Regions from separate parts of the Shewanella baltica genome, predicted to be linked through region 2. Evidence: predicted binding sites of a transcription regulator. Region 2 holds the regulator's gene; each other region holds the start of a gene.
The links. The regulator NrdR, encoded in region 2, represses ribonucleotide reductase genes. The targets are predictions, from matches to a motif close to AAACACNANATNTNGTGTTT.

Region 1 (3,247 bases), 1.0 Mb from region 2:
CTTGCTTCAACTGACCGTCTTTGCTCGATTTCACGCTGATAAGACCACGTGGTGGCTCAATACCATTGGTCGCATTGGAGATTTGCGACGAGGTTTCTGAAGGCATTAATGCCGACAGCGTTGAGTTACGTAGGCCATATTGCTTGATATCGCTACGCAGTGATTCCCAGTCTAAGTGCAATGGTTCAGCACAAATTTTATCTAGGTCACGTTTGTAGGTATCGATTGGCAAAATACCTTGAGAGTAAGTGGTCTCGTGGAATAACGGACACGCACCTTGCTCTTTGGCCAAGTTCATTGAGGCTTTCAGTAAATAGAACTGAATCGCTTCGAAGGTTCTGTGGGTAAGCTCGTTCGCGCTGCCATCGGAATACTTCATGCCATTTTTTGCTAAGTAGTTAGCAAAGTTAATCACGCCTATGCCTAAAGTACGGCGATTCATCGAGGCAATTTGCGCGGCCTTGATGGGGTAATCTTGATAATCCAACAGGTTATCCAGTGCACGTACGGCGAGGTCGGCTAATGGCTCAATATCAGATAATTCTTTGATCGAACCTAAGTTAAGTGCTGACAGCGTACAAAGCGCGATTTCACCTTCTGGATCATCGATGTTGTTCAATGGTTTAGTCGGCAGGGCGATTTCAAGACACAGGTTAGACTGTCTGATCGGTGCGACTTTTGAATCGAACGGGCTGTGAGTGTTGCAGTGATCCACGTTTTGAATGTAGATACGGCCAGTTGAGGCGCGCTCTTGCATCATCAGTGAAAACAGCTCAACTGCCTTTATGGTTTTCTTACGAATGCTGCTGTCTTGCTCATATTGCACATATAAACGTTCGAATTCGTTTTGATCTTCAAAGAAAGCATCATACAAGCCTGGTACGTCAGATGGGCTAAACAGGCTGATGTTTTCGCCTTTGATCAGACGTTGATACATGACTTTGTTCAGCTGCACACCGTAGTCTAAATGACGGATACGGTTGTCTTCGACGCCGCGGTTATTTTTCAATACCAGCAGAGATTCGACTTCTAAGTGCCAAATAGGGTAGAACAGGGTCGCAGCACCGCCACGCACGCCGCCTTGAGAACAAGACTTCACTGCGGTTTGGAAATACTTATAGAAAGGTAAACAACCTGTGTGGAAGGCTTCACCACCACGGATTGGGCTACCTAAAGCACGAATACGACCGGCGTTAATACCGATACCCGCACGTTGGCTAACGTATTTCACGATAGAAGAAGCAGTCGCATTGATTGAATCTAAGCTGTCACCACATTCGATCAGTACGCAAGAGCTGAACTGACGCGTTGGCGTGCGCACACCGGCCATGATTGGCGTTGGTAGCGAAATCTTAAAGGTCGATACCGCGTCATAGAAATCTTTAACGTATTTCAGGCGCGTTTCTTTTGGATAACGGGCAAACAAACAGGCCGCGACCAAAATGTAGAGGAACTGGGCGCTCTCGTAGATTTCGTGCGTCACACGGTTTTGAACTAAATATTTGCCTTCAAGCTGTTTTACCGCAGCGTAAGAGAAGTCCATATCGCGCCAATGGTCGATATAGGTATCCATCACGTCGAGTTCTTCGCGGCTGTAATCCTGCAGAATGTGCATGTCATACTTGCCAAGCTCAACTAACTTAGTCACGTGGGTATACAGTGCTGGCGGCTCGAACTGACCGAAGGCCTTCTTACGCAAATGAAACACCGCTAAACGGGCGGCGAGGAACTGATAGTCCGGTGATTCTGGAGAAATTAAATCCGCCGCCGCTTTGATAATGGTTTCATGGATAGCTTCGGTTGGGATGCCATCGAAAAACTGTAGGTGCGAGCGAAGCTCAACTTCAGAAACAGAAACGTTTTTTAATCCCTTGGCTGCCCAAGTAATTACGCGGTGTATTTTTTCGAGATCGATATTTTCACGATCGCCACAGCGTTTTGTGACTGTCATAGTGCTATTCATTTGGAGATAGGCCTTGGTTCTTATATCTATTTAGGTGAGCAAGTTCACCGTACGTATCCTTGTAAAACAATCAATAACCGTCCCTTAAATACTGCTGACTGGTTGAAAACGAGTCAATTAAGCGGCGAGCTTCTAGTGTGTCTGATTGCTACCTATACACAAGATATGGTGTTTTAAATTATCTGGGATACAAGATAGTGAGGTTTGCCCCTATTTGCAAGTCTGAATTCAGGGGACATCTTGTGGATAAGTTGAGGATAAGCTTTCGCGTTAGTAACGACTAACCTTGAAGCTCAATTTCAGGTTAGCGTGTCGCACTCATGGGGGATTTTTAGGCGATCTTTTCTTTAGATCGCGATCGCGTACAAGTGCCGATCTTTTATCCGCCGACCTTTCGCAGCCTGATTTTATTCGCAGGTAAAAATCAGGCAAACACACTTATGTGCGTCTGCATAGTCACTTTAGCAAAAGGTTTATCTTCGAGTGCAAAAGTGAAGTTTGTTAACCATTTTATGGGCGAGTTTTCAGGCGAATGCGTCGGCTAATGCCTGATGTAACTCAGTTGGGCTGGCAAAGTGCGCGTGAGCTGGCCACTGCGATGGCTTGTCGTTGACACCCAGATAACCCCATAGGGCAACGCCGCCTAACATGCCCGCCGCCCTAGCTGCTAACAAATCCCGCTCGGCATCCCCAAGATACAAAATGTGCTCAGGTGCGCAGTTCAGTTGCTGTGCGCCTAACAACATAGGTGCTGTGTGGGGTTTTGGGTGTTTGGTTGAATCGCCACTGATGATAACGGGCATACGTAAGTGTAAATTCAGTTTTCGCAATAAGGGACGGGTAAAGCGGGCTGGCTTGTTGGTGATCACCCCAAACGGCAGCTGCGTTAACTCGAGCCAGTCGAGTAATGCTGCAATGCCTGTGAATAGCGCACAGTGATCGCCATTAATGCGCTGATAGTGGGCGAGCAGCCCTTGCTGAACTTGAGTACGAAGATCATCCGCTGCATTGGGGATCGCCGCATCGACTAAGGCAAAACTGCCGTGGGATGCGGCGTAGCGCATGGCCGCTAACGGCTGCGCGGCGATGCCGACGTCCTGAAGACTTAAATTAAGGGCCTGCACCAGATCCGGCGCGGTATCGGCTAAGGTGCCGTCGAGATCGAACAGTACGCCTTGGATCTGTGCCAGACTCATATTAATCAACCTTACGCGTTGCGATCATGTAATTGACATCAACTTTAGGCGTGTATTTAAAAATGCCCGTCAGCGGGTTGTAGCTGAT
Region 2 (3,247 bases):
CTTACCTGAACCGTTGAGGCCGAGTACGCCAATTTTGGCGCCGGGGAAAAAGCTTAAAGAAATATCTTTAAGGATCTGCTTCTTAGGCGGAACAATTTTACCCACCCGCAGCATGCTGTAAACAAACTGAGCCATTTTTCTCTATCTTAAGTGACTAATGATGCGGCTAATTCTACTCGATTGCGCGCCGAACTCAACTCGACAATGAGCCAAGTTCAAGTACTATCCACAGGAATTTCATGTTTCAAATACTGGGATTGTGGTCGCGTTCCGAGTAGAATACCGCGCAACCCTACCTATAAGAATTGGCAGCTGGAGTAAGCAATGCTGAAAAAAGATATGAATATCGCAGATTATGATCCGGAACTGTTTAAGGCAATTCAGAATGAAACTCTGCGTCAAGAAGAGCATATTGAGCTGATTGCTTCTGAAAACTACACCAGTCCACGCGTGATGGAAGCGCAAGGTTCACAGTTAACCAATAAGTACGCTGAAGGCTATCCAGGCAAGCGTTACTACGGTGGTTGTGAGTATGTGGACGTAGTTGAAACCTTAGCGATTGAACGTGCTAAAGAACTGTTTGGCGCAACTTACGCTAACGTACAACCTCATTCTGGTTCACAGGCAAACAGCGCTGTTTACATGGCATTGTTAAAACCTGGCGATACCGTGCTGGGCATGAACTTAGCCCACGGTGGTCACTTGACCCACGGTTCGCCCGTTAACTTCTCTGGCAAACTGTACAACATCATTCCTTACGGTATCGACGAGTCAGGTAAAATTGACTACGACGAAATGGAACGTCTGGCCGTAGAACATAAACCTAAGATGATGATCGGCGGTTTCTCTGCCTATTCTGGTATAGTTGACTGGGCAAAAATGCGTGAAATCGCAGATAAAATAGGTGCTTACCTATTTGTCGACATGGCGCACGTTGCTGGTCTTATTGCTGCTGGCGTTTATCCAAACCCTGTTCCACACGCACACGTTGTGACGTCAACGACCCACAAAACTTTAGCGGGTCCTCGTGGTGGTGTGATCCTGTCTGCTGCTGACGATGAAGACTTGTACAAGAAGTTGAATTCAGCGGTATTCCCAGGCGGACAAGGTGGCCCATTAATGCACGTTATCGCTGGTAAAGCGGTTGCGTTCAAAGAAGCCCTAGAGCCAGAATTTAAAGTGTACCAACAGCAAGTAGTTAATAACGCTAAAGCTATGGTTGAAGTGTTCCTTGAGCGCGGTTACAAAATCGTCTCTGGCGGAACCAGCAACCACTTGATGCTAGTTGATCTGATTGGTCGTGACTTAACCGGTAAAGAAGCCGATGCCGCCTTAGGTAGCGCTAACATTACCGTGAACAAAAACTCAGTGCCAAACGATCCACGTTCACCCTTTGTGACCTCAGGTGTGCGTATCGGTACGCCAGCCATTACGCGCCGCGGCTTTAAAGAAGCGGAATCGAAAGAGCTGACAGGCTGGATTTGTGACATCCTTGATGATGCAAGCAATCCTGCAGTGATTGAGCGTGTGAAGGGCCAAGTACTGGCACTGTGTGCACGTTTCCCTGTTTACGGCTAATTTGCTGACGCATCTAGGTTTAAGTGCGTATGTGCTTAAGTAGATGATTGGCTGAGAGTGATCGCTTGCTGACTAGGTACTTACATGAGGTACTTAACATCCGGTAGTTAACCTCAGCCCATAAATAGGATAAAATCCCATGGCCGCATCAAGCGGCCATTTTTATTGGTAAAATCTTAGGCTTAAATCCATTGCGTTTAGCTGAGATTTAACAGGTAAAGCCATTAACGCTTTACTCGCATTCACTGGCAGGAGGCTCAATGCATTGTCCATTTTGCAGCGCGACAGATACTAAAGTCATCGATTCTCGATTAGTGGCGGAAGGCCATCAAGTGCGCCGTCGCCGAGAATGCACCGAATGCCATGAAAGATTTACCACCTTCGAAGGCGCCGAGTTAGTCATGCCTAGGGTGATTAAACGTGATGGTTCACGCCAACCCTTCGATGAAGAAAAACTCCAAGGTGGCATGCTGCGCGCCGTTGAAAAACGCCCCGTGTCTATGGATGAAATAGAGCAAGCGCTTAGCAAAATCAAATCGACCCTACGCGCCACTGGCGAGCGGGAAGTGCCCTCAGAAATGGTGGGTAACTTGATGATGGAGCAATTGATGAGCCTAGATAAAGTCGCCTACATACGTTTTGCTTCTGTGTACCGCGCCTTTGAAGACGTGTCTGAATTTGGTGAAGCCATCGCCAAACTGCAAAAGTAGTTATTCGATTTTTGTGGCCTGTCGTTCAGGCTTCTGGTTGCGCTAGCTTTAAAAGAGGCTTTTGATTAATAGCTTCCGCAAGACAGGTTCTAAAAACAGATTTACAAGACTGGTGAAAGCCGAAACCTTTAACAACAGGGTTGAACATGAGCTTGAACATAAGTTGGTCCGTACTCGATACCCAAATGATGAGCCGCGCGATTCAATTGGCGCGCAAAGGCTTTTACACCACGAGACCCAATCCCAGTGTGGGCTGCGTTATCGTTAAAGATAATCAGATCGTCGGCGAAGGTTATCATCAAAAAGCGGGTGAGCCCCACGCCGAAGTGCATGCACTACGTATGGCTGGCGAACACGCCCGCGGCGCAACGGCCTATGTCACCTTAGAGCCTTGCAGCCATTATGGCCGCACGCCGCCCTGCGCCTTGGCACTGATCAATATTGGCGTTAAGCGTGTGGTGGTGGCGGTGGAAGATCCTAATCCGCAAGTGGGTGGTCGCGGTATTCAAATGCTGCGCGACGCCGGTATTGAAGTGGATGTGGGATTACACCGCGATGAAGCTTATGCCTTGAATTTAGGTTTTATGAAGCGCATGGAATCAGGTTTACCCAGAGTTACAGTCAAATTAGCTGCGAGTCTCGATGGTAAAACCGCGCTGTCTAACGGTGTGTCTAAATGGATTACCGGGCCTGAATCTCGCCGCGACGTGCAGCGCTTACGCTTACGTTCCTGCGCGTTGGTGACTGGGATTGAAACCATACTGGCTGACGATCCCTCACTCAATGTACGATATCGAGAGCTTGGCGGCATAAAAGACAGCGTAACCGAGGCGCAATTACTGCAGCCATTAAGAGTGATACTCGATAGTCGCGCCCGTTTGCCGTTATCGGCTGCCTGTTTGGCTATCGTATCGTCGATACTCTTGGTCTCGACCGTGGCTTATCCCGCAGAGTTTCAA
Region 3 (3,247 bases), 1.9 Mb from region 2:
CCATTTTTAAAGATTTGAGAAACATCATCATCAGCGCGCAAACGCACACCACAGGCCCCTTCCATATAGAGGATTGGTGCCACACGGGCTTTAACGCCATTGAGTCGCTCAATGCGAGTATCTAACGCTTTACGGGCTAAGACTAATCTGTCATCTAAAAGATGATAAAATTCCGCTTCATCACCCTTAGCTTCCAAGGCAATCCGCGGCAGATTTAAACTAACGACCCCAAGATTATTACGTCCTTCATGCACGAGCTCGCCATTTTCCTCATAGGTGCCTAAAAAGCTGCGGCAACCCATTGGGGTTTTAAATGAACCTGTGACTTTCTCGACTTGCTCGTAATTGAGAATGTCGGGATACATGCGCATAGTTGCGCATTTGAGTGCCATCTGTTTGACATCGTAATTGCAATCGCCAGCTTTGTGATTAATGCCATCACGAATCGCAAACACTAACTTAGGAAAAACTGCCGTCTTACGATTTTTACCTAATCCCGCCATCCGTACTTTCAGCATAGATTGCTGAATTAAGCGGGATTCCCATGATGTGCCTAACCCAAAGCCAAAGGTAACGAACGGTGTTTGGCCATTGGCGGTATGCAAGGTATTAACCTCATATTCCAAAGACTGAAATGCATCGTGACATTCTTTTTCAGTTTGCGCCGTGGCAAAGGCTTTGGCGTCGGTGATCTGCCAATTCAGGGCGATTTGGTAGTGCTTGTCGTAGCTCTTAGCGACAAATGGCGCTAACACTTCGTCGATGCGATTGATGGTCGTGCCGCCATAAATATGGCTCGCCACTTGGGCAATGATCTGTGCGGTGACGGCTGTCGCCGTTGAAATAGACTTAGGGGTTTCGATTTCGGCATTGCCCATTTTAAAGCCATGGGTCAACATACCAGCCAAATCAATCAGCATGCAGTTAAACATCGGGAAAAAAGGCGAGTAATCTAGGTCGTGGTAGTGGATCTCCCCCGCTTCATGGGCAGCAACCACGTCCTTTGGCAAGATATGACTCTTGGCATAATGTTTGGCGACTATGCCCGCGAGCAAATCCCGCTGAGTTGGGATAACTTTCGAATCTTTATTGGCATTTTCATTGAGTAACGCCGCATTACTTTGCTCGACTAAACCACGGATTTCGAGGTTGAGTTTACTGGTCGCTTCACGGCACACATCTCGGTCGTGACGGTATTCGATATAAACCCGCGCCAAGGACTTATACGGCCCTTCCATCAGTAAATTCTCAACCGCATCCTGTAGATGATGGATATCGACTTCGGTTAAGGTCGCAACGCTTTGACTGATACACGCTGCCACTGTCGCTGCATAGTCGCCATCCTCTATTCCAACTGAGTTTGCAGCGGCATTCACTGCATCCCGTATCCTTGTTTCATCAAAAGGTGTGCGGCAACCATCACGCTTAATTACGACTGGCATTGTTCAGTTCCTCTCCATCTCGCCTAAAAATTAACACTACATCTAGTGATTTTAAAAGCATAAAACACAATATGTAGAGCATTAGGCTACAACGACGGTGAGGCGTCCATGATCCAGATCATAGTTTTTAGGATGAAATAAAAGAACAAACCAGAACTGCAGCTAGGCCCAATTATCTGAAAATTGCGCCTTGACCTGCTGATTAAACCCAGCTAGTTGATGCCTGAAATCAGTGATGATCAAACACCATAACTCAAGATTAACGCTTAGCGAGTGCGAGATAACTACTGAGTTGGCCCGATGCCGACTGATGCGAGCCCATAGACGAAGCGAGTTGCATCATAGATTTAAGCCCCTGCCATTGCTGTTTTTGGGCATCTGTTAGCGGTGGCTCGGAATTCAAATAATCCGTTAATTGGCCAAGGACTTTGGTGGCTTTTTGGGCGAGCACCGGCGACTGAGCATCATCCATATTGGTCAAAACGTTTTTCGCATCGACCAAGGTATTGATCAGGGGGGTGTTCGGTGATTTTTTGGCTAATGATTTGAGCTCATCATCTAAGAAATCTTGCAGCGACTGCTTACTCGGCGTGGTTGTGCTCGGAACTGTAATACCGTTTTTTGATAAACGGTCGAGTTGCACGTCCGATAAAATGCCGTCTTTTTGTAAACGTGACACTAATGCGGGAATATCGGCGACACCAAATTTGCCATCGGCAAAAAAATCCTTCGCCATCGACTGAATTTTCTGTGCACGTTGCGCCCGTGGCGACAGCGCTATCTCATCGGCTTTACCAGTGTCGGGTTTAGCGGCATCCGTCTGAGTTTTCTTGGTCTCAGTGGTCGCATCGGTTTTAGCCGTACTCGTCTTTTGGCTATTGGCACCATAGGCATCGGCGATACTGGTACTGCTGCGATTAAGATTGAAGGCATTTAAAATAGAATTCATCGTCAAAAATTCGGCGTCTAAGACTCAATGACGGTTTTAAAGCAAAAACTAAGCCAATCAAGTATTAATCTGTGCAGAGCCTGAATTTTCGGGTAGCGAACAGCACCAGTTGCTTTATCTCTAGGACTGTAAATCTTCAATAAGGGCAAGACATTGCCGCCTCAACAAATCGAGTGCCTCGGCATCCATCTGCACTTTATTTAGTAAGGTTTGCTTCAAGGCTAGGGCTTCATGCTTAATCGCCTCTCCCTGAGTCGTCAGAGTGATCAATTTTTTCCGCTCATCTTCAATGCAGGCCAAACGCGTGATCAAGCCTTTTACCTCTAACCGCTTAACGATAGGCGTTAGCGTCCCCATATCGAGCTTAGTCGCCGCCGATAGCTGGGTTTGACTACAGCCATTTTGACGCCACAGGGTTTGCATCACAAGATATTGAGGGAAAGTTAACTCGTATGCCTCGAGTAAAGGCCGATAAGCGCGCACTAAGGCATTGCTGGCAGAATATAGCGCGAAGCACACATTATCAGATAAACACAGTGCATCCCTTGGCTCGGGATTCTGTACCTCTGTGTTATATGGCCCTGGGTTTTGTAGCTCTGGGTTTTGACTCTGCTCTGTAGATCCGAGCTCTGGGTGAGATAAACAATTTTGCACGTTTAAGCGCCTGTCATTCAAACATAGCGCTATCTTATCCGATCCGCCCCATCGCATCTAGTTTGCGCGCAAAGTATTTGCATTGTGTCATGAAGCCACGTACAGTTGACGCAGTTAGTTTGCGCACAAACAAAAGGTTAATTTTTTATGAATAGCACTATTACCGAAACCCGTGAAATCCATTTAGCCAGTCGCCCTGAAG

Region 1: a site for NrdR is predicted at 2,118-2,137, ahead of nrdA (class 1a ribonucleoside-diphosphate reductase subunit alpha). Genes of this name have one in related genera too.
Region 3: a site for NrdR is predicted at 1,474-1,493, ahead of nrdD (anaerobic ribonucleoside-triphosphate reductase). Genes of this name have one in related genera too.

The regions. Positions count from the first base shown of each region.
Region 1 is NZ_UGYM01000002.1:1,955,254-1,958,500, forward strand. It holds gene nrdA (class 1a ribonucleoside-diphosphate reductase subunit alpha) at 1-1,963, opposite strand, end outside; gene DYH48_RS08790 (HAD family hydrolase) at 2,488-3,159, opposite strand; gene ubiG (bifunctional 2-polyprenyl-6-hydroxyphenol methylase/3-demethylubiquinol 3-O-methyltransferase UbiG) at 3,161-3,247, opposite strand, start outside.
Region 2 is NZ_UGYM01000002.1:921,612-924,858, forward strand. It holds gene ettA (energy-dependent translational throttle protein EttA) at 1-135, opposite strand, end outside; gene glyA (serine hydroxymethyltransferase) at 325-1,578, shown strand; gene nrdR (transcriptional regulator NrdR) at 1,839-2,288, shown strand; gene ribD (bifunctional diaminohydroxyphosphoribosylaminopyrimidine deaminase/5-amino-6-(5-phosphoribosylamino)uracil reductase RibD) at 2,435-3,247, shown strand, end outside.
Region 3 is NZ_UGYM01000002.1:2,818,940-2,822,186, forward strand. It holds gene nrdD (anaerobic ribonucleoside-triphosphate reductase) at 1-1,442, opposite strand, end outside; gene DYH48_RS12895 (hypothetical protein) at 1,702-2,391, opposite strand; gene DYH48_RS12900 (MarR family winged helix-turn-helix transcriptional regulator) at 2,512-3,045, opposite strand; gene DYH48_RS12905 (NADP-dependent oxidoreductase) at 3,193-3,247, shown strand, end outside.